One region of the Streptomyces sp. NPDC021224 genome, then DNA from elsewhere that is predicted to be linked to it. Evidence: predicted binding sites of a transcription regulator. Region 1 holds the regulator's gene; the other holds the start of a gene.

Region 1 (6,282 bases):
GGTCGTCGAGCTGCTCGGTGACGTCGCCCGTCACGGAGATCTTGCGGTCGTCGTCGGTGCGGCCCACGCAATCGACGCTGGCGTGGTGCGTTTTCGACTGGGCGCTGCACGAGAGCCACTGGACGTCGACGCCCTTCTGCTCCAGGTGGTGCGTCGCCAACCGGTCCGTCGTCACGGAGACGGCACTGGTGCCGAGGCCGTCTGCGGGCTCGCACGCGGTGGCGGCTGCCGCCGCCGCTGCAATGAGGGCGGCGACCGCCCATGTCCTTCTGCCCATTCCCATACGCTTCACGGTGCTGCGGCTTCGGGTGCGGGTCCATCCCCCGCACGGTCGATTCACCCCTTACGGGACAAGGTCCCCCCTCTGGGGGTGAGTTGGCGCGTCCGCGGGGGCCCCTTGCGGTGGCGTTCGCGGCCTTCCCGCCCCCACGCGCCCCGAGAACGCTCGCCCTGCGTGCGGAAACCGCAAGGAGCACCCCGGGGCGGGGTCAGGACCAGCGGTGGGTGCGGGTCTGGAGGAGGGAGACCGCGGCGACACCCGCCGTGGAGGTGCGCAGGACCGTGCGGCCCAGGCGGTACGGGGAGGCGCCGGCCTCCGCGAAGGCGGCCAGCTCCTCGGGGGCCACCCCGCCCTCGGGGCCGACGACGAGGACGACGGACCCCGCGACGGGCAGCGCCGCGGTCGCCAGCGGCAGCGAGCCCTCCTCGTGGAGGACCCCCGCGAAATCGGCCGCGCGCAGCAGCTCGCCCAGCTGACGTGTCGTCACCAGGTCACCGACCTCGGGAAACCTCAGCCGCCGGGCCTGCTTCGCGGCCTCCCGCGCCGTCGAACGCCACTTCGCGAGCGACTTCGCCCCCCGCTCCCCCCGCCACTGCGTCACGCAGCGCGCCGCCGCCCACGGCACGACGGCGTCGACCCCGGCCTCGGTCATCGTCTCGACGGCGAGTTCGCCGCGGTCGCCCTTGGGCAGCGCCTGCACCACGGTGATCCGCGGCGTCGGCTCCTCCTCGGCCCGGATCTCCCGCACCTCGACGTCGAGTTCGTCCTTGCCGCGGGCCGCCGCGACGACGCCGTACGCGCCGCGCCCCGCCCCGTCCGTCAGGACGACCTCCTCGCCCGCCTGGAGCCGCCGTACGGACACGGCGTGCCGTCCCTCGGGCCCGTCCAGCGTGACGAGCCCGGGGCCGCGGTCGAGCACGGCGGGCTCGGCCAGGAAGACCGGCGCGGTCATGCCGCCACCTCCCGGGCGGCCCGCATCTCCTCGGCCAGCAGCTCCACGAGCCGCCCCGCGGACTCCTCGCGGGCCAGCCGGTGGCCCTGCCCGGCCCACAGCGCCATGCCCTGCGCGTCACCGGCCGCCGCGGCGGCCTTGCGCAGCGGCGCCGTCAGATGGTGGACCTGCGGATAGCCGGGCGGCGCGTACGGGCCGTGCTCGCGCACGAAACGGTTGACCAGGCCCCGGGCCGGGCGTCCGGAGAAGGCCCGGGTCATCTCGGTACGGGTGAAGACCGGATCGGTCAGCGCCTGCTTGTGCAACAGGCTCGCCCCCGACTCCGGGCACACCAGGAACGCCGTGCCGAGCTGCGCCGCGTCCGCGCCCGCCGCGAGCACCGCGGCGACCTGGCCGCCGCGCATCAGCCCGCCCGTCGCGATCAGCGGCAGCGTCACCGCCTCGCGCACCTGCGGCAGCAGCGCGAGCAGGCCGTCGCCGGTGCCGTCGAGCAGCGGCTCGTCGCGGTGCGTGCCGCGGTGGCCGCCCGCCTCCACACCCTGCACGCACAGCGCGTCCGCGCCCGCGGCCTGCGCGGCCTGCGCCTCCGCCACGGTCGTGACCGTCACGACGGTGTACGTGCCCGCCTTGCGGAAGGCGTCCAGCACCCTGCGGGCGGGGCAGCCGAAGGTGAAGCTCACCATCGGGACGGGGTCCTCCAGGAGGATCGCCACCTTGGCCTCGTACGCGTCGTCCAGACCCGCCTCCGGGTCGCCGAGCGGCACGCCGTACCAGGACTCCTCACCGGCCAGCTGCTCGGCGTACACCGCGACCGCGGAGGGGTCCGTCGCCGTCGGCTGCGGCAGGAAGACGTTCACCCCGAAGGGCTGCGCGCTCTGGTCGCGGAGCTGGCGGATCTCCTCGTACATCGCCTCGGGCGTCTTGTAGCCCGCCGCGAGGAAGCCGACCCCGCCGGACGCGGCTACCGCCGCGGCGAGACGAGGGTTCGCCGCGCCGCCCGCCATCGGGGCCTGCACGATCGGATGTGCCGAGAATGTCGGCAGCCTTGACGCAGCCATGCGCTCACCCTATGTCCTCGCCGGACGAGCCCCTCTGCTGCGCCGGGCACCCGTTTTTCGGGGGGCGCGTGCCGCGCCGGGCAACCGTTTTCAGGTTCGCGGGGAGGCCGCGCGTGCCGCGCCGGGCAACCGTTTTTAGGGGCGCGGGGAACTGCGCGACAAGCCCCCACCGGGGCGCGGGTCGTCACCGACCCAGAGGGTCTCTTCGGTCCGATCCGGACCACCGGCCGGTGGTGGGCTGAGCGCGCAGTTCCCCGCGCCCCTGAAAAACGCGTGCCCGGCGCGGCAAAGGCACCGCCCTCCGCGCCCGGCGAAAAATGCGGCCCGCGCGGCAAAGGCACCGCCCTCCGCGCCCGGCGGGATCGCTTGCCGGCCCACGCAGGGTGGAGGGAGAGCGGCGCGCGCTCAGCGGCCGTTGAAAGCGTCCTTCAGGCGCGAGAAGAGCCCCTGCTGGCCGGGGGCGAACTGCCCGGTGGGGCGTTCCTCCCCGCGCGCCTTCGCCAGGCGGCGCAAAAGCTCCTCCTGCTCCGCGTCGAGCTTGCTCGGGGTCAGGACCTCGACGTGGACGACGAGGTCGCCGCGGCCGCCGCCGCGCAGGTGGGTGATGCCGCGCTGGTGGAGCGGGATCGACTGGCCGGACTGCGTGCCGGGCCGGATGTCGATCTCCTCCAGGCCGTCCAGCGTCTCCAGCGGGCACTTCGTGCCGAGCGCCGCCGCGGTCATCGGGATGGTGACCGTGCAGTGCAGGTCGTCGCCGCGGCGCTGGAAGACGGGGTGCGGGGTCTCGCGGATCTCGACGTAGAGGTCGCCGGCGGGGCCGCCGCCGGGGCCGACCTCGCCCTCGCCCGCGAGCTGGATGCGGGTGCCGTTGTCGACGCCCGCGGGGATCTTGACGGTGAGGGTGCGGCGGGAGCGGACCCGGCCGTCGCCCGCGCACTCGGGGCAGGGGGTGGGCACGACGGTGCCGAAGCCCTGGCACTGCGGGCAGGGCCGGGAGGTCATGACCTGGCCGAGGAAGGACCGGGTGACCTGGGAGACCTCGCCGCGGCCGCGGCACATGTCGCAGGTCTGCGCGGCGGTGCCGGGCGCGGCGCCCTCGCCGTTGCAGGTGCCGCAGGTGACCGCGGTGTCGACCTGGATGTCCTTGGTGGTGCCGAAGGCGGCCTCTTCGAGGTCGATCTCCAGCCGGATCATGGCGTCCTGCCCGCGCCGGACGCGCGAGCGCGGACCGCGCTGCGACGACTGGCCGAAGAACGCGTCCATGATGTCGCTGAAGTTGCCGAATCCGCCGCCGAAGCCGCCGCCCGCGCCGCCGCCGGTGGCGGACAGCGGGTCGCCCCCGAGGTCGTAGACCTGCTTCTTCTGCGGGTCGGAGAGCACCTCGTAGGCGGCGTTGATCTCCTTGAACCGCTCCTGCGTCTTCGGGTCCGGATTGACGTCAGGGTGCAATTCCCGGGCAAGTCGGCGGAATGCCTTCTTGATCTCATCGGGACCTGCGTCGCGGCGTACGCCCAGGACGGCGTAGTAGTCCGTGGCCACTTACGACTCCGCCAGGATCTGTCCGACGTAACGTGCCACTGCGCGTACCGCTCCCATCGTTCCGGGGTAGTCCATGCGGGTCGGTCCGACCACGCCGAGTTTGGCGACTGCCTCGTCGCCGGAACCGTAGCCGACGGCCACGACCGAGGTGGAATTGAGGCCCTCGTGAAAATTCTCATGCCCGATCCGCACGGTCATCGCGGAGTCGGTGGCCTCGCCGAGCAGTTTCAGCAGCACCATCTGCTCTTCCAGTGCTTCGAGCACGGGTCTGATCGTGAGCGGGAAGTCGTGGTTGAACCGGGTGAGGTTCGCCGCGCCGCCCAGCATGATGCGCTCTTCTGGACGCTCGACGAGCGTTTCCAGCAGGGTGGACAGGACTCCGGCGACGGCGGGCCGGTCGTCGGCCTCGAAGCTCTCCGGCAGGTCCGCCACCAGCGGGGGGACGTCGGCGAAACGGCGGCCGACGACCCGGCTGTTGAGCCGCGCCCGCAGATCCGCGAGCACGGTCTCGGTGACCGGGGCCGCGCAGTCGACGAGGCGCTGCTCGACCCGGCCGGTGTCGGTGATGAGCACGAGCATGAGCCGGGCGGGCGCGAGCGCGAGCAGTTCGACGTGCCGGACCGCGGAGCGGGTCAGCGACGGGTACTGCACGACGGCGACCTGCCGGGTGAGCTGTGCCAGCAGCCGTACGGTGCGGGCCACGACGTCGTCGAGGTCGACCGCGCCCTCCAGGAAGTTCTGGATCGCGCGGCGCTCGGCGGACGACAGCGGCTTGACGCCGGCCATCTTGTCGACGAAGAGCCGGTAGCCCTTGTCGGTGGGGATGCGGCCTGCGCTGGTGTGCGGCTGGGCGATGTAGCCCTCGTCCTCCAGCACCGCCATGTCGTTGCGCACGGTGGCGGGCGAGACGCCGAGGTTGTGGCGCTCCGTGAGCGCCTTGGAACCGACCGGCTCCTCGGTGCCGACGTAGTCCTGGACGATGGCGCGCAGGACCTCGAGTCTGCGTTCGCTCAGCATCGCGCACCTCCAGCCGCTCGTTCTCGTGCCGTGTCCGTCACCCTGGCGGGCCCTGGCACTCCGCCGTTTCGAGTGCCAGCTTCCCCGGAGCCAGTGTACGGCGAGGCAGCAAGGGCTCGGCAAGGGTGCGCGGCGCACCGGGTCCGGGGAGGCGGCGGCGGACGGCCCCGCGGCGGCGATACGGTCACCCCCGTGGAATCTGTGGACGGTACGGAGGGTCCGGGTACGGGCGGTTCGGGCGGTACGGGTGGTACGTCGTGGGAGCAGCTCGCCCCCGGGGTCGCCCGGCGCCGGCTGCCGCATCTCGACGTCACGATCGGCCTGGTCGTGGGCGCCGACGCGGTGCTGCTGGTGGACACCGGCTCGACGCTGCGCGAGGGCGCCGAGCTGCGCGCGCAGGTCGCCGCGCTCACCGGGCGCGATGTGACGCACATCGCCCTCACGCACGGCCACTTCGACCACGTCCTGGGCACCGCCGCCTTCCCCGGCGCCGAGATCTACGCGCACCGCGCGCTCGGCGCCCGGCTGCGGGCGGAACGGGACGCGCTGCGCGCCTGCGCCGTCGCGTACGGCACCGATCCGGCCGAGGCCGCGGAGGCGGCGGCCGCGCTCGCCCTGCCGACCCGGCCCGTCGCCGGCGAGACCGTCATCGACCTGGGCGAACGCGTCGTGCGGCTGGTCCACCCCGGCGCCGGGCACACCGCGCACGACCTGGTCGTGGTGGTCCCGGGCGGCACCGTGAGCGATCCCACGGTGGTCTTCTGCGGCGATCTCGTCGAGGAGTCCGGCGAGCCCCAGGCGGACGACGACGCCGTCCCGGACCGCTGGCCGGACACCCTGGACGCGCTGCTCGCCCTCGGCGGCGAGACCGGCCGCTACGTGCCCGGCCACGGCGCCGTGGTCGACGCGCGCTTCGTCCGCGCCCAGCGGGACGCGCTCGCCGAGCGGTTCGCCGCCGGGAGCTGACCCGGGCTCGTTACGATCGCCCGCATGCGCAGCAGGACGTACGACGGCGATCTCACCCCGCCCTGGAAGAAGCCGGCCCCCGTGCCCGAGGTCCCGGCCGACGCCGACCTCGTGGTCGAGGAGGCCACGACGGGCTTCTGCGGGGCGGTGGTGCGCTGCGAGAAGACCGCGGAGGGCCTGACCGTCACGCTGGAGGACCGCTTCGGCAAGCACCGGGTCTTCCCGATGGTGCCGCGCGGCTTCCTCATCGACGGCCGCACCGTGACGCTGGTACGCCCGCAGGGCGCGCCGAAGCCGCGCGGACCGCTGCTGTCCGCGTCCGGCTCCATCGCGGTGCCGGACGCGAAGGCCCGGGTGGCGCGCGCCGGGCGGATCTACGTCGAGGGCAAGCACGACGCCGAGCTGGTGGAACGGGTGTGGGGCCACGACCTGCGGGTCGAGGGCGTCGCGGTGGAGTTCCTGGAGGGCGT
Region 2 (6,282 bases), on a different contig from region 1:
TCACCAAGATCGACAAGGGTCTCAAGGAGCTGATCGCGCTCGGCCTGGTCGAGGACAAGCCCTACAAGATCTTCGGCGCGCAGGCCGAGGGCTGCTCGCCGGTCTCGGCGGCCTTCAAGGCCGGCCACGACGTGGTGCGCCCGGTCAAGCCCGACACCATCGCCAAGTCGCTGGCGATCGGCAACCCCGCGGACGGCCCGTACGTCCTGGACATCGCCCGCCGTACCGGCGGCGCGATCGAGGACGTCACCGACGAGCAGATCGTGGACGCCATCAAGCTGCTCTCCCGCACCGAGGGCATCTTCGCCGAGACGGCGGGCGGGGTGACCGTCGGCGTGCTGAAGAAGCTGATCGAGACCGGGCAGCTCGACCCGGCCGCCGAGACCGTCGTGCTGAACACCGGCGACGGTCTGAAGACCCTGGACGCCGTCTCCCCGACCACCGGGCCGACCGCGACCATCGCCCCCTCCCTTGCCGCCTTCCGAGAGGCTGGACTCGCATGAGTGCTTCCGTCCGCATCCCCACGATCCTCCGCACGTACACCGGGGGCCAGGCCGAGGTGCCCGCCGAGGGCGCGACGCTCGGCGAGGTCATCGAGTCGCTGGAAAAGAATCATGCGGGTATTTCCGCCCGGGTTCTCGACGACTCCGGAAAGCTCCGGCGTTTCGTGAACGTCTATGTCAACGACGACGATGTACGGTTTTCCGACGGACTCGCCACTGCGGTGCCGGACGGTGCCAGCGTGTCGATCATTCCCGCGGTCGCCGGCGGCTGAAACCGGATACCGGCAACGGATACCGAGCGTGAGCGAGAGCGTGATCCGCTAGGTGTCACGGAACTGACGAGAATACGCAGAAGCTTGGACGTTTAGACCCCGCCCCATCCGGGAACTGCTTTCGCCCCGGGTGGGGCGCCCTCATGTGCGGCCCGAAGTCGTAGCGCCGATTTATCGGCAAATTCACACGCGATAAGTGCGCTATGTCCGCTGTGTCCCGCCCGAGTTGCCCTACATTATCGTTTCTTCCTCGGTTATTTCGGATGCGTCGCGCCAAGAATTCTCGTCCAATTGACCTGTTGCGGACGGCATCCGTGCAGATACATTCAGCCGCGGTCGACGCGTTCCGGCGCACACCCTCCACGGGGGGTGAGGTCTGACCCGGGCCCGCGGAGCGCGGGCCCGCGATAGGGCCAGTAATAGGGGAGTTAGGAATGGCTCAGGGCACCGTCAAGTGGTTCAACGCGGAGAAGGGCTACGGCTTCATCGCGGTCGACGGTGGTGCGGATGTCTTCGTCCACTACAGCGCGATACAGATGGACGGCTACCGCACCCTCGAAGAAGGCCAGCGAGTCGAGTTCGAGATCTCGCAGGGTCAGAAGGGGCCGCAGGCGGACATGGTCCGCGTGGCCGGCTGATCGGCGCGGGCGCGTTCGGCCACCGACGCGACGCCACGAAGGGCCACCCCCGCACGGGGTGGCCCTTTCGCCGTTGTGCGCCCCCCCGCGGGGGCGCCCCGTCCGTGGCGGGCGCTTGCACTCGGCAGGGGAGAGTGCTAATCATTGGCGTTAGCACTCTGCGCGTGAGAGTGCCACTTGGACCGGGTCGGTGAGGCCCGTCCGGACGCCGGGAAGGAACCGGCGGCCGGCAGGCCGTCCGTCGCGGGCGCCACGCGGTCCGTTCCACCGCCCCCGCCTCCGGTGGGGGAACCCCCAGTCCGCGGAGGACACTTCACATGGCTAAGATCATCGCGTTCGATGAGGAGGCGCGGCGCGGCCTTGAGCGCGGGATGAACCAGCTCGCCGACGCCGTTAAGGTCACCCTCGGTCCCAAGGGCCGGAACGTCGTCCTTGAGAAGAAGTGGGGCGCCCCCACGATCACCAACGATGGTGTGTCCATCGCCAAGGAGATCGAGCTGGAGGACCCGTACGAGAAGATCGGCGCCGAGCTGGTCAAGGAAGTCGCGAAGAAGACCGACGACGTCGCCGGTGACGGCACGACGACCGCGACCGTCCTGGCCCAGGCCCTGGTCCGCGAGGGCCTGCGCAACGTCGCCGCCGGCGCCAACCCGATGGCCCTCAAGCGCGGCATCGAGCGTGCCGTCGAGGCCGTCTCCGCCGCCCTGCTGGAGCAGGCCAAGGACGTGGAGACCAAGGAGCAGATCGCTTCCACCGCCTCCATCTCCGCCGCCGACACGCAGATCGGCGAGCTCATCGCCGAGGCGATGGACAAGGTCGGCAAGGAAGGCGTCATCACCGTCGAGGAGTCGCAGACCTTCGGTCTGGAGCTCGAGCTCACCGAGGGCATGCGCTTCGACAAGGGCTTCATCTCGGCGTACTTCGCCACCGACCTGGAGCGGATGGAGGCGTCGCTCGACGACCCCTACATCCTGATCGTCAACTCCAAGGTCTCCTCGGTCAAGGACCTGCTCCCGCTGCTGGAGAAGGTCATGCAGTCGGGCAAGCCGCTGCTGATCATCGCCGAGGACGTCGAGGGCGAGGCCCTGTCGACCCTGGTCGTCAACAAGATCCGCGGCACCTTCAAGTCCGTCGCCGTCAAGGCCCCGGGCTTCGGCGACCGCCGCAAGGCCATGCTGGGCGACATCGCGATCCTCACCGGCGGCACGGTCATCTCCGAGGAGGTCGGCCTCAAGCTGGAGAACGCGGGCCTGGACCTGCTCGGCCGCGCTCGCAAGGTCGTCATCACCAAGGACGAGACCACGATCGTGGACGGCTCCGGTGACGCCGACCAGGTCGCCGGCCGCGTCAACCAGATCCGCGCCGAGATCGAGAACAGCGACTCGGACTACGACCGCGAGAAGCTCCAGGAGCGCCTGGCCAAGCTCGCGGGCGGCGTCGCGGTCATCAAGGCCGGTGCCGCGACCGAGGTCGAGCTCAAGGAGCGCAAGCACCGCATCGAGGACGCGGTGCGCAACGCCAAGGCCGCCGTCGAGGAGGGCATCGTCGCCGGTGGTGGCGTGGCCCTGCTGCAGGCCTCCGCGGTCTTCGAGAAGCTGGAGCTGGACGGCGACGAGGCGACCGGCGCCAACGCCGTGAAGCTCGCGCTGGAGGCCCCGCTCAAGCAGATCGCCGTCAACGGTGGTCTCGAGGGCGGCGTCATCGTCGAGAAGGTCCGCAACCTGCCGATCGGTCACGGCCTCAACGCCGCGACCGGCGAGTACGTGGACATGATCGCCGAGGGCATCATCGACCCGGCCAAGGTCACCCGCTCCGCGCTGCAGAACGCCGCGTCGATCGCCGCGCTGTTCCTGACCACCGAGGCCGTCATCGCCGACAAGCCGGAGAAGGCCGCCGCGGCCGCTCCGGGCGGCATGCCCGGCGGTGACATGGACTTCTGATCCCCTCCCGGGATCACCTGTCCTGCACGCGTACGACGGCGCCCGCTCCCCGATCCGTTCGGGGGGCGGGCGCCGTCGTGTCCGCCCCTACACGGGCCGGGCCGACTCCAGCGCCTCGCGCAGATGGCCGCCGGACTCGCGCAGCAGCCGCTCCGCCGTCGCCGCGTCCACCCGCGCCAGCAGGGTCAGGATCGCGGGCTTGACCTCCCCGTCGGTCGCGGTGAGCGCGTCCTCGATCGCCGTGTCGTCCGCGCCGGTCGCGAGCGAGACGATCCGGCGCGAGCGGGCGCGCAGCTTCTCGTTGGACGCGCGCACGTCCACCATCAGGTTCCCGTACGTCTTGCCCAGCCGGATCATGGTGATCGTCGAGAGCATGTTGAGGACCAGCTTCTGCGCGGTGCCGGACTTCAACCGGGTGGAGCCGGTGAGCAGTTCGGGCCCCACGACGACCTCGATGCCGTGCTCGGCGGCCGCCGCGAGCGGCGAGCCCGCGTTGCACGCCAGGCCCACCGTGAGCGCCCCGAGCGCCCGCGCGTGCTCGACCGCGCCCAGCGCGTACGGGGTGCGCCCGGAGGCGGAGACGCCCACGACGGTGTCGGCGGCGGTCAGCCCCAGCGCGTCCAGGTCGCCCGCGGCCAGCTCCCTGCTGTCCTCGGCGCCCTCGACCGAGGTGACCATCGCGGACGGCCCGCCCGCGATGAGCCCCACCACCTCCCCGCCGGGCGTGGTGTTGAAGGTCGGCGGGCACTCGCTGGCGTCCAGCACGCCGAGCCGCCCCGCGGTCCCGGCGCCCGCGTAGACGAGCCGGCCGCCGCGCGCCATCCGGGCCGCGATGCCGTCGATCGCGGCGGCGATGGCGGGCAGTTGGGCTGCGACGGCGGCCGGAACGGTGGCGTCCTCACCGTTCATCGTGCGGGCGATCTCCAGCGTCGGCATCCGGTCGATCTCGGCGAGCTCCGGCCGGAAGGCCTCGGTGGTCAGCGTGTCCAGTTCGCGGCGCAGCTCGGTGTACTGGGGCATATGCGGCTCGTTCATCCTTCTCGCAGGTGTCGGCTCGGCGGGTGGGGCCGCAGAAGGGGCGTGGTGCATTATTTCAGGCCATGACCGGTCATGGCCCGGGAGGTCCGCGGGGCGGCCCCCGGAGGGCGGGCGGTGGCGGTCGGGGGCGTGCGGTGCCGTCCGGGGACCCGCATGTCCCGTGCGGGGCCCGGCGGTTCGCGGCCCGGCGGCCGCGGCTCCCGTCGGCAGCGTTCAGCCGCGGCTCGGGCGGGGCCGGTGGCGGTGGGCGAGGGCCTCGTAGGAGGCGGCGAGCGCGGGAGCCGCGGTCTCGTACGTCCGCTGCGCGACCCCGACGAACAGGCAGTCCACCACCAGCAGTTGACTGGTCCGGCTGGACATCGCGGCGGGCCGCAGCTCGCTCTCCCGGGAGCTGGACGTGGTCAGCACGGCGTCCGCCCACTGGGTGACCGGCCCGTCCGGACGGCCCGTCACCGCGATCGTCGTCGCCCCGCGGTCGAAGGCCGCCCGCAGCGGCTCGATCACGTCGTGCGTGCTGCCCGAGTGGGTGATCGCCACCGCGGCGTCCCCCGGCCGCAGTTGGACGGCGTTGGTCACCGCCAGATGCGGATCGGTGTGCGCCTGCGCGATCAGCCCGATGCGCAGCAGCTTCTGCGCCAGGTCCTGCCCGACCAGCCCGGAGGCGGCCATGCCGTACACGTCGATCCGCCGGGCTCCCGCCAACGCGGCGACGGCGGCCTCCAGTTGGGCCATGTCCAGCTGGGCGGCGGTGTCCGCGAGGGTCTGCTGCTCCTCCAGGGCGAGCTTGGCGACGACATCGGGCAGCGGGTCGTCCACCGCGATGTCCGCGGTCACGGCGGGTGGCACCCCGGCTGCCTGCTGCGCGGCGAGCGCGGCCAGGGCGAGCCGCAGATCCCGGTAGCCCGGGTAACCGAGCAGCCGCGCGGTACGGACGACGGTGGCCTCGCTGGTACCCGTACGGATCGCGAGGGCGGTGACGGTCTGCTGGGCGCAGCCGGCCGGATCACCCGCGACGGCTTCCGCGACGCGCTGCATGGAGCGCGTCATGGAGGGTGCGAGCGTACGGACCTTGGCGGCGAGCGCCCCCGGGGCGGGGGGCGTGACGGGTATGACGGGCGCGTCCGGGCTGCCGCGCAGCGGGCGGACACCCGGCGGGAAATTTTCCTTCACGCTGTGGGTCACTCTATGAAAGGTATTTTCACGCCATCGGGCCGTCAAGCCGTGGCCGGCGCCATTGCTCACGGACCGGCGGACCGGTCCCGGTCGCCGGGCCGTTCCCCGCCGGGCCAGTCCCCGCGCGCGGCCACGTCCAGCACGAGCGCCGCGATGTTCCACGCGTCGTCGTCCCCCCGGTGGTGCCGCCCCTCCAGCGGCAGCCCGGCCACCTCCAGCGCCTGCGCCATCCCGGGCCTGCGCCGCAGCCCGTACGACGCGGTGAAGACGGCCTTCGCGTTGGTGTGCGCGCTCCCGAAGGGATACTCCGCGCCCGTGTGACGGCACTGCCGCGTGAACTGGTTGCGGTCGTAATCCCCCCAGCTCGCCCACGGCAGCACTCCCGCGCGGTGCGTGGCCGCGAGCGCGCGGCACGCCTCGGCGAAGCTCGTCCCGCCGTCCACCTCGTCCTGCGTCAGCCCGGTCAGCTCCGTGCAGAACGCGCTCACGCGCGAGCGGGCCGGGCGCACCAGCAGCCGGTGCTTCGCCCGCCGGGTGCGGGTGGCCAGATCCACCACGGTGAGCCCGATCTCGATGATCTCGCTCACCTGTCCCGCGGGCGGCTGCCCCTCCCAGCACGTCGCCTCGACGTCGACGACATTGAGGAGGTGAGGGGTGTCCATGCGCGTGAGCATAGGAACCCCCGAGGGACGGGGGCCAACCGTTTTCCGTACGGTAC

Evidence for each region. The regulator HrcA, encoded in region 1, represses chaperone genes, less so after heat shock. The targets are predictions, from matches to a motif close to TTNGCACTCNGNNNNNCNGAGTGCNAA.
Region 2: a site for HrcA is predicted at 1,528-1,554, ahead of groL (chaperonin GroEL). Genes of this name have one in related genera too.

Annotation. Positions count from the first base shown of each region.
Region 1 covers NZ_JBIRPW010000005.1:419,031-425,312, reverse strand. Annotated here, with positions in the region: gene ACH4PY_RS16055 (hypothetical protein) at 1-277, opposite strand, end outside; gene ACH4PY_RS16050 (16S rRNA (uracil(1498)-N(3))-methyltransferase) at 489-1,232, opposite strand; gene ACH4PY_RS16045 (nitronate monooxygenase) at 1,229-2,290, opposite strand; gene dnaJ (molecular chaperone DnaJ) at 2,696-3,829, opposite strand; gene hrcA (heat-inducible transcriptional repressor HrcA) at 3,830-4,846, opposite strand; gene ACH4PY_RS16030 (MBL fold metallo-hydrolase) at 5,048-5,812, shown strand; gene ACH4PY_RS16025 (DUF3097 domain-containing protein) at 5,837-6,282, shown strand, end outside.
Region 2 covers NZ_JBIRPW010000002.1:369,484-375,765, forward strand. Annotated here, with positions in the region: gene thrC (threonine synthase) at 1-503, shown strand, start outside; gene ACH4PY_RS06735 (ubiquitin-like small modifier protein 1) at 500-775, shown strand; gene ACH4PY_RS06740 (cold-shock protein) at 1,210-1,413, shown strand; gene groL (chaperonin GroEL) at 1,731-3,353, shown strand; gene murQ (N-acetylmuramic acid 6-phosphate etherase) at 3,441-4,373, opposite strand; gene ACH4PY_RS06755 (MurR/RpiR family transcriptional regulator) at 4,605-5,573, opposite strand; gene ACH4PY_RS06760 (exonuclease domain-containing protein) at 5,630-6,226, opposite strand.